Regions from separate parts of the Photobacterium sp. CCB-ST2H9 genome, predicted to be linked through region 2. Evidence: predicted binding sites of a transcription regulator. Region 2 holds the regulator's gene; each other region holds the start of a gene.
The links. Region 2 encodes PurR, which represses purine synthesis genes. Its sites were predicted from a motif close to TNANGNAAACGTTTNCNTNA; they were not measured.
Positions count from the first base shown of each region.

Region 1: the regulator PurR is predicted to act here: its motif matches at 1,599-1,618, upstream of L4174_RS13750 (NupC/NupG family nucleoside CNT transporter).
Region 3: the regulator PurR is predicted to act here: its motif matches at 1,740-1,759, upstream of glpX (class II fructose-bisphosphatase).

Region 1 is NZ_CP100425.1:2,996,497-2,999,780, reverse strand. Features, by position in the region: gene L4174_RS13760 (TetR/AcrR family transcriptional regulator) at 1-306, opposite strand, end outside; gene L4174_RS13755 (MBL fold metallo-hydrolase) at 483-1,514, shown strand; gene L4174_RS13750 (NupC/NupG family nucleoside CNT transporter) at 1,880-3,088, shown strand; gene L4174_RS13745 (MarC family protein) at 3,225-3,284, shown strand, end outside.
Region 2 is NZ_CP100425.1:1,558,003-1,561,286, reverse strand. Features, by position in the region: gene L4174_RS07470 (heme ABC transporter ATP-binding protein) at 1-712, shown strand, start outside; gene purR (HTH-type transcriptional repressor PurR) at 1,058-2,068, shown strand; cyclic di-GMP riboswitch class I at 2,277-2,380, shown strand; gene L4174_RS07460 (TfoX/Sxy family DNA transformation protein) at 2,512-3,123, shown strand.
Region 3 is NZ_CP100425.1:251,789-255,072, reverse strand. Features, by position in the region: gene L4174_RS01100 (MIP/aquaporin family protein) at 1-83, shown strand, start outside; gene glpK (glycerol kinase GlpK) at 139-1,653, shown strand; gene glpX (class II fructose-bisphosphatase) at 1,820-2,827, shown strand; gene L4174_RS01085 (metalloregulator ArsR/SmtB family transcription factor) at 3,000-3,284, shown strand, end outside.

The sequences.
Region 1 (3,284 bases), 1.4 Mb from region 2:
GATGCGCAGCAATTGCGGGGAAGTCAGCAACGTCACCTCCTGCCGGGCGATATTCGTCAGCTGTTCCGAAATCTCGCGCTCGGTATCAAAAGGCTGTTCTGTCCCCTGATCTAACTGAGCGAACATCCGGGTCATGATGGCCTGAAACAGTACCTGCTTGGTCTCGAAGTGGTTGTAGACGGTGCGTTTTGAAACACCAGCTTCAGCGGCAACCTGATCCATGCTGGTCTGTTCCACCCCATACTGGTGAAACAGCTTTTCCGCGGCATTCAGAATCGCCAGCTTTTTCTTTTCTGATAACTTCATGTCAGCCCTCGCACATCTTTCCGGCATTGTAACCAAGATCAAAAAAACTTGCACCGACTAGTTTACTTTTAGAGGTTTCGATATAAACTACACCGTATAGTTTACTTTGGTGTATGCAGATGCGTGGTCTGATATGGACGCTCGCTGGTGTGGCAGTTTTAGGAGCAGGTGTGCTGATGATGAATCACAATTTATCCGCTGAGATGACAGAAGTGGCAGAAACATCCGAGCATTTTTACGACGGTGTTTTTCATAACGCCCGGCAAAAGCAGCAGCCTAGTCTGAAAAAGACGCTCGGGATTCTGGGGCGCTATCTGACGGAAAAACGCGTCGATATTGCGCCGTCCGGTGTACTGCCAGTCATGCCGCTGAGCCGTGAACAGCTTGATGCGCTGAGTGATGATGAAGTCCATGTGGTCAAACTGGGGCACTCTTCAGTGCTGCTGAAAGTGCAGGGAAAATACTGGCTGCTGGATCCGGTTTTTTCTGAGCGCGCTTCTCCGTTCAGTTTTCTGGGACCCAAGCGATTTCATCCGGCCCCGATCAGCATAGACGCATTGCCGCCTATCGAGCGGGTACTGATCTCACACAATCATTATGACCATCTGGATAAAGCAGCGGTGAAGCAGCTGGCCGCGAAAACGACGGAGTTTCTGGTACCACTGGGTGTTGATGGTTCCCTGTTGCAATGGGGGGTGGCAGAAGAAAAGATCCGCACCTTTGACTGGTGGCAGGAGCATCAGAGTGGCGATACGCTGATAGCGTTCACGCCGACCCAGCATTTTTCCGGACGTAGTCTCACCGATGGCAATCAGACGCTCTGGGGATCCTGGGTGATCCACACGCCGGATACCCGCCTTTATTTCAGTGGTGACTCGGGTTATTTCGATGGTTTTCAGGCGATTGGAAAAAAATACGGCCCGTTTGATCTCACCATGATAGAAACCGGTGCGTACGATAAAGACTGGGCCAGCGTGCATATGACGCCGGAAGAGTCGGCTCAGGCTCATCTGGATGTGCAGGGTAAAGTCATGATGCCGGTTCATAACGGAACCTTCGATCTGGCGTTTCATGCCTGGTATGAGCCGCTGGAGCGGGTATCTGAAGCTGCCCGGATTCGGGGGATTGCGCTGTCTACACCCGTATTCGGCCAGCCGGTGACGGCGAAGCAGATCCCGGAGACGTCGGCCTGGTGGCGGGAAAGGTAACCGGCAGGCTGATTTTCGACTTTTTACGGACCCCGGCACTGGCCGGGGTTCTGTATTTCAGGGACTGGAAAATTTGTACTTCAGAGAAGCAAACGTTTTCTTCATCCATTCAGAGAATCAGTGCTGGAAATACGAGCTACATCACATTATGATGCGCCCCCGGCTTGCGTGTTGAATCTGATACAGATTCGGCAATGCAGTTGCCAGCTATCAACAGCTATCTGTCTGCCAAAGGATGTCGGACCGGGCTTTGATGTGCTTCCTGGTGACTGAGGGCAGCAACGCATGACGGATATTCTCGCCTTCGGCAGCTTTGCGTGCGCCAAGTCACCGGCCATCGGACTTCGACATTGCAAGGTAGGTTTATGCAGTTCCTCTATAGTGCGGCAGGTATCGTCGCTATCATTTTGTGCGCTTATGCACTCTCCACCAATCGTCAGGCTATTCGCTGGCGCACCGTTCTGGGCGCATTTGGCCTGCAGCTGGGGCTGGCCGCTCTGGTGCTTTATGTTCCCTGGGGACAATATCTGCTGGGCAAAATGAGCAACGGCGTTGCATCGGTGATCGGTTTTGCTGATCAGGGGATCAGCTTTGTTTTTGGTCCGCTGGCCGAGAACGGGTTCGTGTTTGCTGTCAAAGTTTTACCTTTAATCATTTTTATCAGCGCACTGATCTCCCTGTTGTATTACCTGGGCATTATGAGTCTGGTGATTAAAGTGATTGGTGGCGGGCTGGAACGCCTGCTGGGGACGACCCGCGCGGAATCCCTGGTCGCGACCAGTAATATCTTTTTGTCTCAGGGCGAATCGCCGCTGGTGGTGCGTCCGTTTCTGGCATCTATGACCCGCTCTGAACTCTTTGCGGTCATGGTGGGTGGCATGGCCTCAGTTGCAGGCAGCGTGCTGGGTGGTTATGCCGCGATGGGCGTCGACCTGAAATACCTGATCGCAGCAAGCTTTATGGCGGCACCGGGTGGCCTGCTGATGGCGAAAATCATGGTGCCGGAAACCCAGCAGCCGGTTGATCAGAGCAATATTGATCTGTCCGACAGCGGGCAAAGTAACGCGATTGATGCACTCGCTTCCGGTGCGATGAACGGGATGAAAGTTGCGGTCGCCGTCGGCACCATGCTGATCGCCTTCGTGAGCGTGATTGCCATGCTCAACACTGGCCTGGAATGGCTGGGCGGTCTGTTTCATATCGACGGGCTGACCCTGCAAAGTATTTTTGGCTACCTGTTTGCGCCGCTGGCTTTTGTGGCCGGTGTACCGGGTGATGAAGTGATGGCTGTCGGCAGTCTGCTGGGACAGAAAATCGCCATGAATGAATTTGTTGCGTTTCTGGATTATGCCAGCATCAAAGAGTCACTGTCGGCGCACAGTCAGATCATTGTAACTTTTGCGCTGTGTGGTTTTGCCAACATCGGCTCGATTGCGATTCAGCTGGGGTCCATTGGTGCCATGGTGCCGGAACGCCGTAAGGATGTCGCGACACTGGGTGTACGGGCTGTGGTGGCTGCCACCTTTGCCAACCTGATGAGTGCTGCGCTTGCGGGTCTGTTTATTTCCCTCTGATTTTCAATTCTGGCGGACCTCGTTCTGAGGCTCCGCCTGTCTCTGCGCTATCTTCTTCTATTGACTCCGGTTTATCCCCAAATCATCTTTCCTCCGACTAGACTGAATCACATCCATGTTTTTTCAGGACAGCAACATGATTGATTTGGTGACTCTGGGGGTGACGGTCTTTATGGGCTTTTTTGCCATCATGAAC
Region 2 (3,284 bases):
TCAGCTGAACATCAGTTTCCGCAGCGGAGAGTTAACAGCTTTACTCGGCCCGAATGGTGCCGGTAAAAGTACTTTACTCAAAGTGCTTTGCGGCGAAATTGGTGCCAAAGGTGATGTATACTATTTTGGTCAAAAGCACAGCGACTGGCAGCCATCCCTGCTGGCCAAACACTTGGGTGTACTTCCTCAGCACAGCAGCCTGTCTTTTGGTTTTACTGCGCAGGAGGTCGTTGAATTTGGCTGTATGCCACTTGGTTTGAAGCGCACAGATTGTCTCCGAATTACCCGGGAATGCATGACGGCTGTTGGGATCTGTCACCTGAGCCAGCGTCAGTACCCCACCCTCTCAGGCGGCGAGAAACAACGTGTTCATTTTGCCCGTGTACTGGCTCAGCTCAGCAATGCTAAAGACCAGTGCATTCTGATGCTGGACGAACCGACTTCAGCTTTAGATCTTGCCCACCAGCACAGTTGCCTGAAACTGGCAAAAGATATGGCCCGTAAAGGAGCCGCCGTCATCCTGGTCATTCATGACCTCAATCTTGCGGCTGAATACGCAGACAGACTGGTATTGCTGAATAAGGGGAAGATACAAGCAGACGGTGATGCCTGGCATACCCTGACCACCGAGAATATCAGCTCCGTTTATGGTTCCCCGGTGATCATCGAATCTCACCCCCGCGGGCACTTTCCGATCGTCCTTTCAGCCTGAACCTCCTGCAAGGGCATCGCGGAGCCGTTGCCCTTGCACAGCACTTACAATGTAAAGACTGAAACAACTTTCAAGTTGCCAGTATTCTTGAGCTGCATCAAGATTCCCCTCACATTTCAAGAGAAACGTTGCACTGTGCGTGAGTCCTTGTAGAATGTGAGCGCAAGCGATTAACCGATGAAATAAATAGCAATAGAAAGTCAGACTTCATATCGGTGTAAGGTATTGTTACCACTCGGCCTGAGCCACTCATTTCCCGCCGCTATCCTCGCAGAGAAGCGGCGTTTTAGCGTCTGGCAAATATGAAAAGACCCTGATCAGGGCCTGAAGACTAGAAGAACAATTATGGCAACCATTAAAGATGTTGCACGTATGGCAGGTGTATCTACTACCACAGTCTCACACGTGATCAACAAAACCCGCTTCGTAGCGGAAGCAACACAGAAAAAAGTGTTGGCGGCAGTTGAAGAATTGAACTACGCGCCAAGCGCCGTCGCGCGCAGCCTGAAATGTAATACAACCAGCACCATCGGCATGCTGGTGACAAAATCGACCAACCCATTCTTTGCCGAGTTGGTGCATGGCGTTGAAGAGTACTGCTATAAATCCGGTTATACGCTGATTTTATGCAACACCGAAGGTAATCTGGCCAAACAGAAGGATTACCTGCGCATGCTTTCTGAAAAGCGTGTGGATGGTCTGCTGGTGATGTGTTCTGATCTGGATGATCAACTGCTGGAACAGTTAGAGCGACAGCCTGATCTGCCCATGGTTATCATGGACTGGGGTCCTGCACGCCCAAAAACAGATAATATTCAGGATAATGCAGAACTTGGCGGTTATCTTGCCACTCGTCATTTTATTGACAATGGACACACTAAAATTGGTTGTCTTTCCGGCCAGAAAGATAAATCTACCTGCCGTGAGCGGCTGAAAGGTTTCCATAAAGCCATGAGCGAAGCTGGTCTGACGGTCAATGAAAACTGGATCATTGAAGGTGATTTCGAATGTGAATCTGCCGTAGATGCAGCCAATGCTTTTATTGCCATGAAAGAGCGTCCAACTGCTATTTTCTGCTTCAATGACATTATGGCAATGGCCTTAATCAGTACATTTGAACAAGCAGGGATCAATGTACCAAATGATATTTCAATTATTGGCTATGACAATATTGATCTGGCCCCGTACTTTTCACCGCCTCTGACAACAATCCACCAGCCAAAACGCCGTTTAGGCAAGACTGCGGTGGAAATTCTGATGGAACGCGTGAAAGATAAAAACCATGAATTTCAGACTTTTGAGATCAATCCTGAGCTCGTGGTTCGCCGTTCCGTCAAAAAAATAACACATCCATAAAAAACGATATTAACCTACATATATTGATAAACAGCCGATATAAACACCCATATCGGCTATGTTTATATGGAATATTACTACGCTACAGAGGAATTGATGGGATAATCAGTTAGTTTCTGTAAAATTTATACGATTTTTATTGCGAAGAGTATCACAATTTTTTGTGCGATCGATATCAAATTTGTCTTATTGATATATGATTAAACAGTCACGAACAAGGCAAACCATCTGAAAGGATGGGACGCAAAGCTTCCGGCCTAAAAGCAATGACTTAGTGATAAAGTTATTACTCATGGTAGCGGGGTTGCCGATGGATGAAGTGAAGTTTATGGGACACTTTTGTCATTCTTATGACAAAAGACTCATAATCTTATGCACAATTGAATCCTCGCTCCGTTGTTTGGTGACTTCTTTTGTTGAAATTTCTAACCGAGAAAAGAAGCATGGACAAACCACTACTGAAAGATTCAATTCGTTTATTTGAGAAATTTGGCCAGATTAAATCTCGCTCAATGTTTGGCGGTTTTGGCATTTTCGCAGGTGAAACGATGTTTGCTCTGGTTGTTAGCGACAAGCTGCATCTGCGCGCTAACGCGAAAAATGAAGAAACCTTTAAACAAGCTGGCCTCAAACCGTACGTTTATCAAAAACGCGGTTTTCCTGTCGTCACAAAACACTATGCCATTCCGGAAAACTGGTGGGAAACCCCAGAAGTCATTCTGGAGCACGCTGAAGTTTCTCTTAATGCAGCACAGGCTGACAAAGAGAAAAAAATGCAGGCTAGCCCTAACCGCATTAAAGATCTGCCAAATCTTCGCCTTGCCAATGAGCGTATGCTCAAGAAAGCAGGCATCAACTCTGTAGATCAGCTGTTTGAAGTTGGTGCTATCGGTGCTTTTCAGGCGCTGCAGGAATCTCATCACGAGTCATTGAGTCTGGATTTGCTTTGGGCGTTAGAAGGCGCAGTCAGTGGAAAACACTGGTCTGTGATTACCCCACAACGTCGAAATGAGCTCCTGTCCAAACTAGAAGTCAATTCTGGCGCTCATCACTAAGTATTCAGATTATTTTGCCAGTGCAGCGATTTGCACTGGCTTTAAATAACCTGCTTTAGCCCTGGCACCCTGTCAGGGCTGTGTAAAAAACAGACAAACCTCACAAACATTAATAACAATTCCATCAGTTAACTTTTCTTCAGCTTCGCCGCCTTTAGAAT
Region 3 (3,284 bases), 1.3 Mb from region 2:
TTGCCGTTTATCTGCCGGGTAACCGCTGTACCCTGCCGAACCAATGTGAAAGTGATGAAGAAAAAGAAACCGCGCAAGCCTGATTGCGGCGCGACTCCCCGATATACCTATAATTATCAGAGATAAGAGGACACTCAGATGACCACAGAACAAAAGTACATCGTCGCACTCGATCAGGGAACCACCAGCTCACGCGCCGTGATCATGGATCACGACGCCAACATCGTCTGCACCGCGCAGCGCGAATTCACCCAAATCTATCCGAAAGCCGGCTGGGTTGAACACGACCCAATGGAAATCTGGGCCACCCAGAGCTCGACGATGGTCGAAGCGCTCGCGAAAGTCGGCATCCGCACCGACCAGCTCGCCGGCATTGGGATCACCAACCAGCGTGAAACTACCATTGTCTGGGACAAAAATACCGGCAAGCCGGTTTACAACGCCATTGTCTGGCAATGCCGCCGTACCGCCGATATCTGCCAGCAGCTGAAAGAGCAAGGACTGGAAGACTATATCCGCGAGAACACCGGTCTGGTGGTGGACCCGTATTTCTCCGGGACCAAAATCAAGTGGATTCTGGACAACGTTGAAGGCGCCCGCGAACAGGCTGAGGCCGGTAACCTGCTGTTCGGTACTGTCGATACCTGGCTGATCTGGAAACTGACCCAGGGCCGTGTGCACGTCACCGACTACACCAACGCTTCCCGGACCATGCTGTTTAACATCAACTCTCTGGAGTGGGATGAAAAACTGCTGAAAGCCATGGATATCCCGCTGTCAATGATGCCGGAAGTCAAAGCCTCTTCTGAAGTCTACGGTCAGACTAACATCGGCGGTAAAGGCGGCACCCGTGTGCCAATCGCCGGGATTGCCGGTGACCAGCAGGCTGCACTGTTCGGTCAGATGTGTGTGGAAGCCGGTCAGGCGAAAAACACCTACGGCACTGGCTGCTTCCTGCTGATGAATACCGGCAAAGAAAAAGTCACCTCGCAAAACGGCCTGCTGACAACCCTCGCCTGCGGCCCGAAAGGCGAACCGGCCTACGCGCTGGAAGGTGCGGTGTTCATGGCAGGTGCATCCATTCAATGGCTGCGTGACGAACTGAAACTGCTGGGCGATGCCAAAGATTCTGAATACTTTGCCGAGAAAGTCGGCAGTGCCAACGGCGTTTACGTTGTACCGGCCTTCACCGGTCTGGGTGCCCCTTACTGGGATCCGTATGCCCGCGGCGCGATTGTCGGCCTGACCCGTGGTGTGAACAGCAACCACCTGATCCGTGCCACGCTGGAAAGTATCGCCTACCAGACCCGCGATGTGCTGGATGCAATGCAGGCAGATTCCGGTATCCACCTGGCTGCCCTGAAAGTCGACGGCGGTGCCGTTGCCAACAACTTCCTGATGCAGTTCCAGTCCGACCTGCTGAACACTGAAGTGCACCGTCCGGTGATCACTGAAGTTACCGCACTGGGTGCTGGTTATCTGGCGGGCCTGGCCGTGGGCTTCTGGGACAGCATTGATGAGCTGAAAGACAAAGCCGTACTGGATCGCAGCTTCACGCCATGCACGGATGACAGCAAGCGCACCCGCCGCTACAACGGCTGGAAACGTGCTGTTGAGTGTGCGAAAGGCTGGGCTATCGACGAAGAAGAGTAATCTCAACGTCCTATCGCTCGACTGACAAACAAGCCTGCCCTTCCGGCAGGCTTGTTTCTTTCAATGCTTATTCTCTGATGTTCACAACAGGAAAACGATTTCCTGCTGTTTGTGTTACAATTGCGCAGATTTTCATCATCTGTAGTTGTCTGATTCTGGAGTTCCCATGAAACGCGATTTGGCGATGGCTTTTTCCCGTGTCACCGAAGGTGCCGCACTGGCTGGTTATCAATGGCTGGGCCGGGGCGATAAAAACGCCGCAGACGGCGCTGCGGTAGCGGTAATGCGTACCCTGCTCAATCAAACTGAAATTGACGGTGAGATTGTGATCGGCGAAGGCGAAATCGACGAAGCGCCGATGCTTTATATTGGTGAAAAGGTCGGTGCCGGCGGTGACGCCGTAGATATCGCCGTCGATCCGATTGAAGGCACCCGAATGACCGCGATGGGTCAGAACAATGCCCTGGCTGTTCTCGCTGCGGGAGAGAAAGGTGCTTTTCTCAAAGCGCCGGATATGTACATGGAAAAACTGGTGGTCGGCCCGGCAGCCAAAGGGCATATCGATCTCAGCCTGCCGCTGGAAGAAAACCTGAACAATATCGCGGCCGCACTGGGCAAAACGCTGGAGACACTGGTCGTCATCACGCTGGCCAAACCCCGTCACGACGAAGTGATTACCCGCATGCAGGGGCTGGGAATCCGGGTGTATGCCGTGCCGGATGGTGATGTGGCCGCTTCGATTCTGACCTGTATGCCGGACAGCGAAGTCGACGTGATGTACTGCATCGGTGGTGCGCCGGAAGGCGTGGTCTCTGCGGCCGCCATCCGTGCGCTGGGCGGTGACATGCAGGGCCGGTTGCTGCCGCGTTTTCTGGTCAAAGGCGGCAGTGACGATAACTATCGTATGGGTCAGTTAGAAATGGATCGCTGCCGTGAAATGGGCATCGAGCCCAATCAGGTACTGCCACTGGAACAGATGGCAAAAAGCGATAACGTCATCTTTGCCGGCACAGGCATCACTAAAGGCGATTTGCTCGATGGCATCAGCCGCAAAGGCAATATTGCCACCACGGAAACCCTGTTAATCCGGGGAAAATGCCGGACCATCCGTCGCATTAAATCGATTCACTATCTCGACCGCAAAGATCCGGCAATTTTGCCTCACATCTTATAAACCCTGCCTGTTTCCCGGCCTGAGTTCCCCGGAGGCCGGGAGATAACACCCTGATCATCATCAGACTTTCACGGTATTCTCTCGCAAACTGGACTATGCTATTTAGTAAAGCCGTTGCTTTATATACTGAGTCGGCGACATAATAGACCGAATGAACACAAGCAATACAACCATGAAAACCATAGATAAAATTCTCCACCGCATGAAGCAGGACGGACCGGTCACCGCCAAAGTACTGTCCGAAGAGCTGAAACTGACCACCATGGGCGTCCGCCAGCACCTTCAAGGGCTGGAAGATGATGGCCTGGTGGGCTTTGAAGATATCAAAGCCAAAGTCGGCCGGCCGACCCGTCACTGGCACCTGACGGCCAAAGGGCATGAGCAGTTTGCCGACCGCCATGGTGATCTCATCATCCAGATGCTGGATTCGGTGGAAAATCTGTTCGGTCAGGAAGGA